DNA from 3 places in the Pseudomonas sp. AC239 genome. Region 2 is predicted to be linked to each of the others. Evidence: predicted binding sites of a transcription regulator. Region 2 holds the regulator's gene; each other region holds the start of a gene.

What was found. The regulator FliA, encoded in region 2, starts transcription of late flagellar genes. The targets are predictions, from matches to a motif close to CTAAAGTTTNNNNNNNNNNNGCCGNTAA.
Region 1: a site for FliA is predicted at 2,125-2,152, ahead of ACZ0AZ_RS10625 (methyl-accepting chemotaxis protein). Genes of this name have one in related genera too.
Region 3: a site for FliA is predicted at 2,143-2,170, ahead of ACZ0AZ_RS04260 (methyl-accepting chemotaxis protein). Genes of this name have one in related genera too.

What each region holds. Positions count from the first base shown of each region.
Region 1 covers NZ_OZ409864.1:2,304,955-2,308,229, forward strand. Annotated here, with positions in the region: gene ACZ0AZ_RS10620 (DUF924 family protein) at 1-49, shown strand, start outside; gene ACZ0AZ_RS10625 (methyl-accepting chemotaxis protein) at 157-2,049, opposite strand; gene ACZ0AZ_RS10630 (hypothetical protein) at 2,331-2,585, shown strand; gene ACZ0AZ_RS10635 (lipocalin family protein) at 2,615-3,184, shown strand.
Region 2 covers NZ_OZ409864.1:3,706,599-3,709,873, forward strand. Annotated here, with positions in the region: gene flhF (flagellar biosynthesis protein FlhF) at 1-2, shown strand, start outside; gene fleN (flagellar synthesis regulator FleN) at 119-949, shown strand; gene fliA (RNA polymerase sigma factor FliA) at 946-1,686, shown strand; gene ACZ0AZ_RS16890 (chemotaxis response regulator CheY) at 1,854-2,225, shown strand; gene ACZ0AZ_RS16895 (protein phosphatase CheZ) at 2,244-3,032, shown strand; gene ACZ0AZ_RS16900 (chemotaxis protein CheA) at 3,086-3,275, shown strand, end outside.
Region 3 covers NZ_OZ409864.1:929,609-932,883, reverse strand. Annotated here, with positions in the region: gene ACZ0AZ_RS04260 (methyl-accepting chemotaxis protein) at 1-1,976, opposite strand, end outside; gene ACZ0AZ_RS04255 (MFS transporter) at 2,309-3,275, shown strand, end outside.

The sequences.
Region 1 (3,275 bases), 1.4 Mb from region 2:
TACGGCTGAGGAATTGGAGTTTCTGTCCAGGCCCGGTTCAAGATTCTGAATCTTCAGTGCGGCTTATGCCGCTTTCGCGAGCAGGCTCGCTCCCACAATTGAAATGCATTCCACTGTGGGAGCGAGCCTGCTCGCGAAGAGGCCTGAGGCCGCAGCTTAAATCCTGAAGCTGCCGACCAGATGCTTCAACCGCGCGGCTTGCTGCTCAAGATCCGAACAGGCGCGCAACGTCGCCTGCAGGTTCTCCACCCCTTCCTGATTCAGCGTGTTGATCTCGTTGATATCAACGTTGATCGACTCGACCACGGCGGTCTGTTCTTCGGTCGCGGTGGCTACCGATTGGTTCATGCCGTCGATTTCGCCGATACGCTGGGTCACGCTGCCCAGGCGCTCGCCGGCCTGGTTGGCGATGCCGACGCTGCTTTCGCTCTCGCGCTGGCTCTCGGTCATGATGGTCACCGCCTGGCGCGCGCCGACCTGCAACTCTTCGATCATCTTCTGCACTTGCTGCGCCGAATCCTGGGTGCGGTGCGCGAGGTTGCGTACCTCGTCGGCGACCACGGCGAAGCCACGACCGGCCTCACCGGCGCGCGCAGCTTCGATAGCCGCGTTGAGTGCGAGCAGGTTGGTCTGCTGCGAGATGCTGGTGATCACCTCTAGAATCTGGCCGATGTTCACCGTGTTGCTGTTCAGGGTTTCGATGTTGCCGCAGGAGTCGCTGATCTTTGCCGACAGTTGCTGCATGGCCTGAATGGTTTTATCCACCACCTGCTGGCCATCGACCGCGAGGCTGCGCGCATCGCTGGAGTGTTGCGAGGCGAGGGCGGCGTTTTGTGCGATTTCCTGGGCGGCGGCGCCGAGCTGATTGATCGCGGCGGCGACGCTGTTGGTGCGGCTGGCCTGTTGGTCGGAGTTGTACATCGACGAGTTCGATGCCGCGACCACGCGCAAAGCGACTTCGTTGACCTGGCCGGTAGCCGAGGACACTTCGCGGATCGACGTATGAATGCGTTCGACGAAGCGGTTGAACGAAGTGCCCAGCGCGCCGAATTCATCGTTGCCGTGAATCACCAGGCGCTTGGTCAGGTCGCCTTCGCCTTCAGCGATGTCATGCATCGCGCGGCCCATGGTCAGCAGCGGTTGCATCAGCACGCGAATCAGCATGCCGAGCAGGCCGATGATGATCAGTACGGCGATGACCATGGCGATCAGCGCCGAGGTGCGAAATTCGCTGAGCATCGAGAACGCGGTGTCTTTGTCGAGCACCAGCGCCACGTACCAGTCAGCCGAAGGCACGCCGTTGACGCGCGTGAAGGAAATCAACTGGGTCTTGCCGTCGAACTCGACCTCTTTCAGGCCCGGACTGACTTGAGGCGCGCCGTTCGGATAGGCCTCGGCGAGGGACTTGAGCACCAGCTTGCTGTCCGGGTGGATCAGGATCTTGCCTTCGGCGCTGACGATGAATGCATGACCGTGGCCGCCGAAGTTCAGCGAGTTGATGATCGCGCTGACGCTGGTCAGATCAATGTCGGCACCAGCGACGCCGAGCATCTGGCCCTGACGCTGCACCGGGGTGGCGACGGTGATCACCAGTTTGCCCGACGAAGCGGCGATGTACGGTTCGGTGACGATGGTCTGCTGTGCGCTATTGGCGGCTTTGTACCAGCCGCGCGCCCGTGGATCGTAGTCCGGCGCACGGTTGCCGGCCGGCACCGAGAACATCACGCCGTCGGCACCGCCAAAATAGCTGAGCTGAAAATTGCCGGTGTAGGCGGGCAGGTCAATGATGCGCTTGAGGCTGGCGGGCGCGTTGCCGTCAACGGCGACTTGCTGCGACAGCGATTGCAGCAGCTGAATGCGGCTTTCCAGCCAGGTCTGGATGTTGCTGGTGGTCAGGCTGCCCAGCTCCTGCATGGTCGCTTCGGTGCTGCTGCTCAAGGCCTGACGCTGGCGATAGTCGTTGAAGAAGATGAAACAGGCGAACGCAACGGCCACCACAAGGGCAGCAGCCAGCAGAATCTTGTGGCTGAATTTCATGTTTCTGGTCATCGAATGAACTACCGCGAAGGGGCTGGTCAGGAAAGGGCGGCAATTTGCCATATTCGGCAGCGTTGCGCTGCTCTTATTTCGACCGCGCCGCGCCAAAGATTAGGCGCTTGCGGGGAAAGTCGACGAAATGCTCGACAGCTTCACAAAGTTTTTGATTTATCGGCAAAAGCCAGACGGGCGGGCTGATAAATAGGCGTTCGGGCACGGAACCAGATGACACTTTTCTCTTCTAAGCTTCTGGTTGGCACCATGCCATCCCCCCTCGTTTCAGGAGTTTCACCATGTCGCTGCGATCTATCGCCCTGCTGTCGTTTTGCGTGCTGTTGGCCGCATGCAGCAAGGTCAATCAGGAAAACTACTCCAAGCTCTCGGCCGGCATGGCCAAGTCCGAAGTGGAAACCCTCCTCGGCAAGCCCACCGATTGCTCGGGCGCGCTCGGTATGTCCAGCTGCACCTGGGGCGACAAGAACAGCTTTATCAGCGTGCAGTACGCCGGTGACAAAGTGCTGATGTTTTCCGGCCAAGGCCTGAAGTAAACCGGGGCTTCGCGCCCACGGAGAAAAAAATGAAGCGGTTATTGCTGATCCTTTTCGCTGGCCTGGTACTGGCTGGCTGCGCCACTTCCGGCGTCGACCCGTTGGCGCCCAAGACCGTCGACAGTGTCAATCTCAAGCGTTATCAGGGCACCTGGTATGAACTGGCACGCTTGCCGATGTTCTTTCAGCGCCACTGCGCGCAATCCGAAGCCCACTACACCCTCAAGCCTGACGGTAACGTCGGCGTGCTCAACCGTTGCCTGACCCCGGAGTGGCAGTGGGAAGAGGCCAAAGGCACGGCTTATCCACAGGTGCCGGGTAAGACCGACAAGCTCTGGGTCGAATTCGATAACTGGTTCTCGCGCCTGGTGCCGGGCGTGGCGAAGGGCGAGTACTGGGTGCTGTACGTCAGCGACGATTACAAGACCGCCATCGTCGGCGACCCGAGTCGCAAGTACATGTGGCTGTTGTCACGCACGCCAACCGTTAACGGTGTGGTACGCGAAGAATTGCTGAGCAAGGCGCGTCAGCAGGGTTACGACACCACACGCCTGATCTGGCGCGCGTCGGACCGGCAGATGGCCAAGACGTCCAATTAAGCCTCGTTACAAATCAAATGTGGGAGCGAGCCTGCTCGCGAACGCGGTGTATCAGTCGACATGAATATTGACTGATACACCGCGTTCGCGA
Region 2 (3,275 bases):
GAGGTAATCATGAACAGTTTTTGTACCTACATCGATGGTCTGCCACGCATTGTTCCGATCAGGAACGCGCAGCCAGTAATGTGGCCTCCGTCTATGCAAGACAAGGTAAAGAAATAACATGGGCAGCATGCATCCCGTACAGGTGATCGCGGTGACCGGCGGCAAAGGTGGCGTCGGCAAGACTAACGTGTCAGTGAACTTGTCGCTGGCGCTGGCAGAGCTTGGCCGTCGGGTCATGCTGCTGGACGCCGACCTCGGCCTGGCGAACGTCGACGTTCTGCTGGGGCTGACACCCAAGCGCACACTGGCCGACGTCATCGAAGGCCGTTGCGAACTGCGCGACGTGCTGTTGCAGGGCCCGGGCGGGATTCGCATCGTGCCGGCGGCCTCCGGCACGCAGAGCATGGTGCACCTGAGTCCTGCGCAGCACGCCGGCCTGATCCAGGCGTTCAGCGACATCGGCGACAATCTCGACGTGCTGGTGATCGACACCGCTGCGGGCATTGGTGACTCGGTAGTCAGTTTCGTGCGCGCCGCCCAGGAAGTCTTGCTGGTGGTCTGCGACGAGCCGACTTCGATCACCGACGCTTACGCGCTGATCAAGTTGCTCAATCGCGACTACGGCATGAACCGCTTCCGCGTGCTGGCCAACATGGCGCAGAGCCCGCAGGAAGGGCGCAACCTGTTCGCCAAGTTGACCAAGGTCACGGATCGCTTTCTCGACGTCGCCCTACAATACGTCGGCGCCGTGCCGTACGACGAAAGCGTGCGCAAGGCAGTGCAGAAGCAGCGCGCCGTCTACGAAGCCTTTCCCCGTTCCAAGTGCGCGCTGGCCTTCAAGGCCATCGCCCAGAAGGTCGACACCTGGCCGCTGCCGGCCAACCCGCGCGGGCATCTGGAATTTTTCGTCGAGCGTCTCGTGCAGCAAACCGCAGGGCCTGTGATATGACCGCCAGTGGCATGAATCTTTATAAAAAGTCGGCGCGTGACGCGCAATACGAATTGATCGAGCGCTACGCGCCACTGGTCAAGCGCATTGCCTATCACTTGCTGGCACGCCTGCCGGCCAGCGTGCAGGTCGAAGACCTGATCCAGGCCGGGATGATCGGTTTGCTCGAAGTCTCGACCAAATACGACGCCAGCAAAGGCGCCAGTTTCGAAACGTACGCGGGCATTCGAATCCGCGGCGCGATGCTCGATGAAGTGCGCAAAGGGGACTGGGCGCCACGCTCGGTTCACCGTAATACCAGGATGGTCAGCGACGCGATTCGCTCGATTGAAGCTAAAACCGGCCGTGACGCTAAAGATCACGAGGTTGCGGCCGAACTCCAATTGAGTCTCGACGATTACTACGGGATTCTGAATGACACCTTGGGCAGCCGCCTGTTCAGTTTCGACGACCTGTTGCAGGACGGCGAACACGAAGGGCTGCACGAGGATGGCGCGAGTGCTCATATGGAGCCGTCACGCGATCTGGAAGATGAACGCTTCCAGTCGGCGCTGGCGGACGCGATTGCCAATTTGCCGGAGCGTGAGCGACTGGTGTTGGCGCTGTACTACGACGAAGAGCTGAACCTCAAGGAAATCGGTGAAGTCCTTGGCGTCAGTGAATCGCGGGTCAGCCAGTTACACAGCCAGTGCGCGGCCCGTCTGCGGGGGCGTTTGGGGGAGTGGCGAGCGCGCTGAAGGCAGTGTGGGGACACTGCGAAACGAGGCTGGTGCGGTGATGAACGGCGCCGGTCTCGATCCGTTGTGCTCCAGACAAACTTCGAGTGCTATGCCGATTGATTGAAGTGGCGCGTCCAGGTGCTGGGCGCGTTTAAGACTGCTTGGAGGTCGAATTGAACAAAGACATGAAAATCCTCATCGTTGATGACTTCTCAACGATGCGGCGGATCATCAAGAACCTGCTGCGCGATCTTGGGTTCACCAACACCGTCGAGGCCGACGATGGCGTCACCGCCATTCCGGTGCTCAACAGCGGCAGCATCGACTTTCTGGTAACGGACTGGAACATGCCGGGCATGACCGGTATCGACCTGCTGCGTCACGTGCGCGCCGATGAAAAACTCAAGCACCTCCCGGTGTTGATGGTGACTGCTGAAGCCAAGCGCGAGCAGATCATCGAGGCCGCTCAGGCCGGTGTGAACGGTTACGTAGTCAAACCTTTCACGGCTCAAGCGTTGAAAGACAAAATCGAGAAGATTTTCGAACGCATCGGCTGATGAATGCGCGGGGGAGCTATGGAGCATAACGAATCATCACAGGGCGATTTCGAATCGACCCTGAAAAAACACGCAGTCGAACTGGTCGAGAGCCTTGAAAAAGGCAAGTTCGGCGACGCGGTGCAACTGATCCATGAGCTCAATCAGACCCGTGACCGCGGCCTGTATCAGGAAGTGGGCAAGCTCACACGTGAACTGCACAGTGCGATCGTCAATTTCCAGATCGATCCGCACATGCCGCAGGCTGAGGAAGTGTCGCAAATCACCGACGCCACCGAACGCCTGGGCTATGTGGTCAAGCTGACGGAAGCCGCGGCCAACCGCACCATGGATCTGGTGGAAAGCGCCACGCCGGTGGTCAACAGTCTCGCTGATGAAGCGCAGACCTTGAGCGCCGATTGGGGCCGCTTCATGCGTCGCGAGGTCGGGGCTGAAGAGTTCCGCGAACTGGCGCGCCGGGTCGACGGTTTTCTGTCACGCAGCAGCACGGACAACCGTGCGGTGTCGAGCAACCTCAACGACATCCTGCTGGCTCAGGATTACCAGGACCTCACAGGTCAAGTGATCAAGCGTGTGACCCAACTGGTCACCGAAGTCGAAAGCAATCTGCTCAAACTCGTGCTCATGGCCAGTCAGGTCGACCGCTTTGCGGGCATCGAACATGACCGCGCCGCAATGCTTGCTGAAAAAGATCCACAAAAACATCTCTCGCAGGGTGAAGGTCCGCAGATTCATGCCGATAAACGAGAAGACGTTGTGTCCGGTCAGGACGATGTGGACGATTTGTTATCCAGCCTTGGATTCTAGAGTTTCGGAATTCGGGTTTTTTGGGTTTTTAGACCTGTAGGAGCACCCCATTAATGAGCTTCGGCGCCGATGAAGAGATCCTTCAGGATTTCCTGGTTGAGGCCGGCGAGATTCTTGAGCAACTGTCCGAACAACTGGTCGAGCTGGAAAGCCGCCCGGATGATGCAGATCTGCTCAATGCAATTTTTCGCGGTTTCCACACTGTAAAAGGGGGCGCCGGCTTCCTTCAGCTCAATGAGCTGG
Region 3 (3,275 bases), 2.8 Mb from region 2:
CGTGCACCTTCAAGCAAACGCACGGCGGCCTGATCGACCTGTTGGATATTGCCGCTGACTTCATCGGCGGTGCTCGCCTGCTCTTCAACCGCCGTGGCGATCTGCGCGAGGGTGTCGGTTACGCTCTGCACGGCGCTGGCGATTTCACCCAGACGTTCCCCGAGGCCGGTGACCGCTTCGGCATCCGACTGCGCCTGCCCGCACGCGGCTTCCATCAGGCTCACCGCTTCGTTGACCGTAGCGCGCAGGCTGTCGACGGTGCCGGCGATCTGCGCGGTGGACGATTGCGTGCGTTGCGAGAGGCTGCGCACCTCGTCGGCGACCACGGCAAAGCCGCGACCCTGTTCGCCGGCGCGGGCGGCTTCGATGGCGGCGTTGAGTGCGAGCAGGTTGGTCTGCTCGGCGACGCCGCGAATGGTGTCCACGACCAGTTGAATCTGCTGGCCTTGCTCGCTGACCCGGCCCAGCGCCGCGGCGGTGTCGTTCAGGCGCTGATTGAGCTGCTGAATGCTGGCCGTGGTGCGCTGGCTGTCGCGGCTGCTGTCGGCGGCGATGCGCCGGGTTTGCTGGGCGCTGCCGGAAGCCTGTTCGCAACTCTGCGCGACGCCTTGCGAGGTCGCGGCCAATTGCGTGGCGGCAGCGGCGATCTGGCTGATCTGCAACTGCTGCGCCTCAACTTCACCGAGCGCGCCGCTGGAGTGTTGGTTGAGGCTGCGCACCGCGTTGCTCAACTGCGAGGTCTCGTGGTCGACGCCGAGCATGCTGCTGCGCAGCTGCACCACGGCGACGTTGAGCGCGGTGCTGATCGCTGCCAGCTCATCGCGCCCCACCACCGGCACTTGCAGGCTCAGGTTGCCGTCGCGCAAGGCCTCAGCGAGCAAGGTGATGCCGCTGGCACTGCGGCGGATCGAGGCTTGCAGGCAGACGAACAGGTACAACGCGGCCAACAGCAGGCAACCGAAGATTGCGGCGACAACAATGAACTGGCGGATCGCCGAGCTGTAATACGCATCAAGCCGCTGATCCAGCGCGACCAGGGATTGCTGGCGCAGGGAAGCGAGGTCGGTGAGCAGCGCGTCGAGGCTGCGTTCGAAGTCCTCTGGCTTGAGGTTGATGCTGCCGCCAAACACACCGTCGTCGAGGACTTTCAGGCCGCTGTCGAGGTGTTTCAGGCTGTCGTGATACTGGCCAGCCCAGGCTTGCAGCTCGGCTGGCAGACGCGCCTCCAGCAGGCCGGCGGTTTTCACCAGTTGCTCGCGGGCGTCCCCGATGCGACTGCGCAGGTCGCGCAACTGCAGGCGGCTCTGCAGGGTGAACTGCCCGGAAACGACCGAAGCCTGGCCGACTGCGGCGAGACGCCCGACCCGCTCGATCAGGTCCGGCGCATGTTGTGTGGATATTTGCGTCAGCAGGTAGGTTTCCAGCCACGGCGCGAGGGTCAGGCGATTGTCCATGACGATCTGCTCGCGCAACGCTTGCAGCGCGCCCAGGGCATTGGTGAAGCGGTCATAACCGTCCGGCCACCAGCCGACACTGCTAAGGCTTTTCGAATCAAGGCCATTGAGTGCGGTTTGCAGCGCCTGATAGCGCTCGAGGATTGCGCCGTCGGCGCCTTGCTGGTTCAGGGCATTGCCCAGCTCGGTGGTGGCTTGCAGCACCGCCGGTTGCACGCCATCGAAGGCAGCCATGGCGGCGAGGGTGGCCGGTGTCGGCTGACGATTGGTCTCGGTGGCGCGCCAGCGGGCGGCGCGGTCGCGTTGCGCGGCGAGCAGGTTGTCCAGCGCATCCAGCGCGAGCAATTGACGCACACCGGCACGTTCGCCGGAGATCAGATTGAGCTTCTCGCGATAGTCATGGCCGATCATCAACAGGCTGCCGGCCAGCGGCAGAATGAACAGCAGAAACAACAATTGGAATTTACCTGCGAAGCCAAACCGCCCCAGCAATTTGATCCCCGGTGAAAGGAAAGCCTGCATGCCTCATGACTCCTCTGGACACCACGCACCATTGGCGTGCATCGCGAACCTTGCGGCTGCGACCTGTGCCCTCTAAAAGGCCTCGAAAGTTCACCCATGCCCGCTCTGTAGGCCGGCTCTGTAGCGAAACTTCCCATTGTCGAGCGCCTTTGTAAGGCGATCGTGTTCAAGGGCAGAAGCAAGGCAAGATTCAGACCATGGCGTTGCGCTATCACCGTTTGCTCGACGACCAGTCAGTTAGTTAGCTGCCTAAGGGGATAGCGCGAGCGCACCGAAAAATGGCACATTGACGCACCTGCCTGCGGGCCCCCATCTGCTGTCCGGAATTTTCCATGGCTATCAGCAACGTTCAGACCGCCGCTGCCTCGGCGACCGCTGCTCCGCAAAGCAGCCCCTTGGTGATGCGCATCATCGGCGCGGTGGCGCTGGCGCATCTGATCAATGACCTGATCCAGTCGGTTCTGCCGTCGATCTACCCGATGCTCAAGGCCAACTATGGCCTGACCTTCACCCAGGTCGGCCTGATCACCTTGACCTTCCAGTTGACCGCGTCGCTGTTGCAGCCGTGGGTCGGTTACCACACTGATCGCCACCCCAAACCGTGGCTGTTGCCGGCGGGCACGGTGTGTACCTTGATCGGCATTCTGATGATGTCGGTGGTCGGCAGCTTCCCATTGATTCTGCTGGCGGCGGCGCTGATTGGTATCGGCTCGTCGACCTTTCACCCGGAAGCCTCGCGTGTTGCGCGGCTGGCCTCGGGCGGCCGGTTTGGTCTGGCGCAGTCGACCTTTCAGGTGGGCGGCAATGCCGGCTCCGCGTTCGGCCCGTTGCTGGCGGCGGCGATCATCATTCCCTTCGGCCAGGGCAATGTGGCGTGGTTCGGTCTGTTCGCAGTGTTTGCGCTGTTTGTGCTGTACCGCATCAGCCGCTGGTACGCCAATCACCTCAACCTGTTCAAGCTCAAGGCCGGCCAGGCGGCGACGCACGGCTTGTCGAAGGGCAGGGTGACCAGTGCGCTGGTGGTGCTGGGGCTGCTGGTGTTCTCCAAGTATTTCTACATGGCCAGTTTTACCAGCTACTTCACCTTCTACCTGATCGAGAAGTTCGACCTGTCGGTGGCCAGTTCGCAATTGCATCTGTTCCTTTTCCTGGGCGCAGTGGCGGCGGGGACGTTCTTCGGCGGGCCGATTGGCGACAAGATCGGGCGCAAGGCAGTCATCTGGTTTTCCATCCTGGGGGTGGCGCCATTCACCTTGATCCTGCCGCATGTCGATCTGTTCTGGACCAGCATTCTCAGCG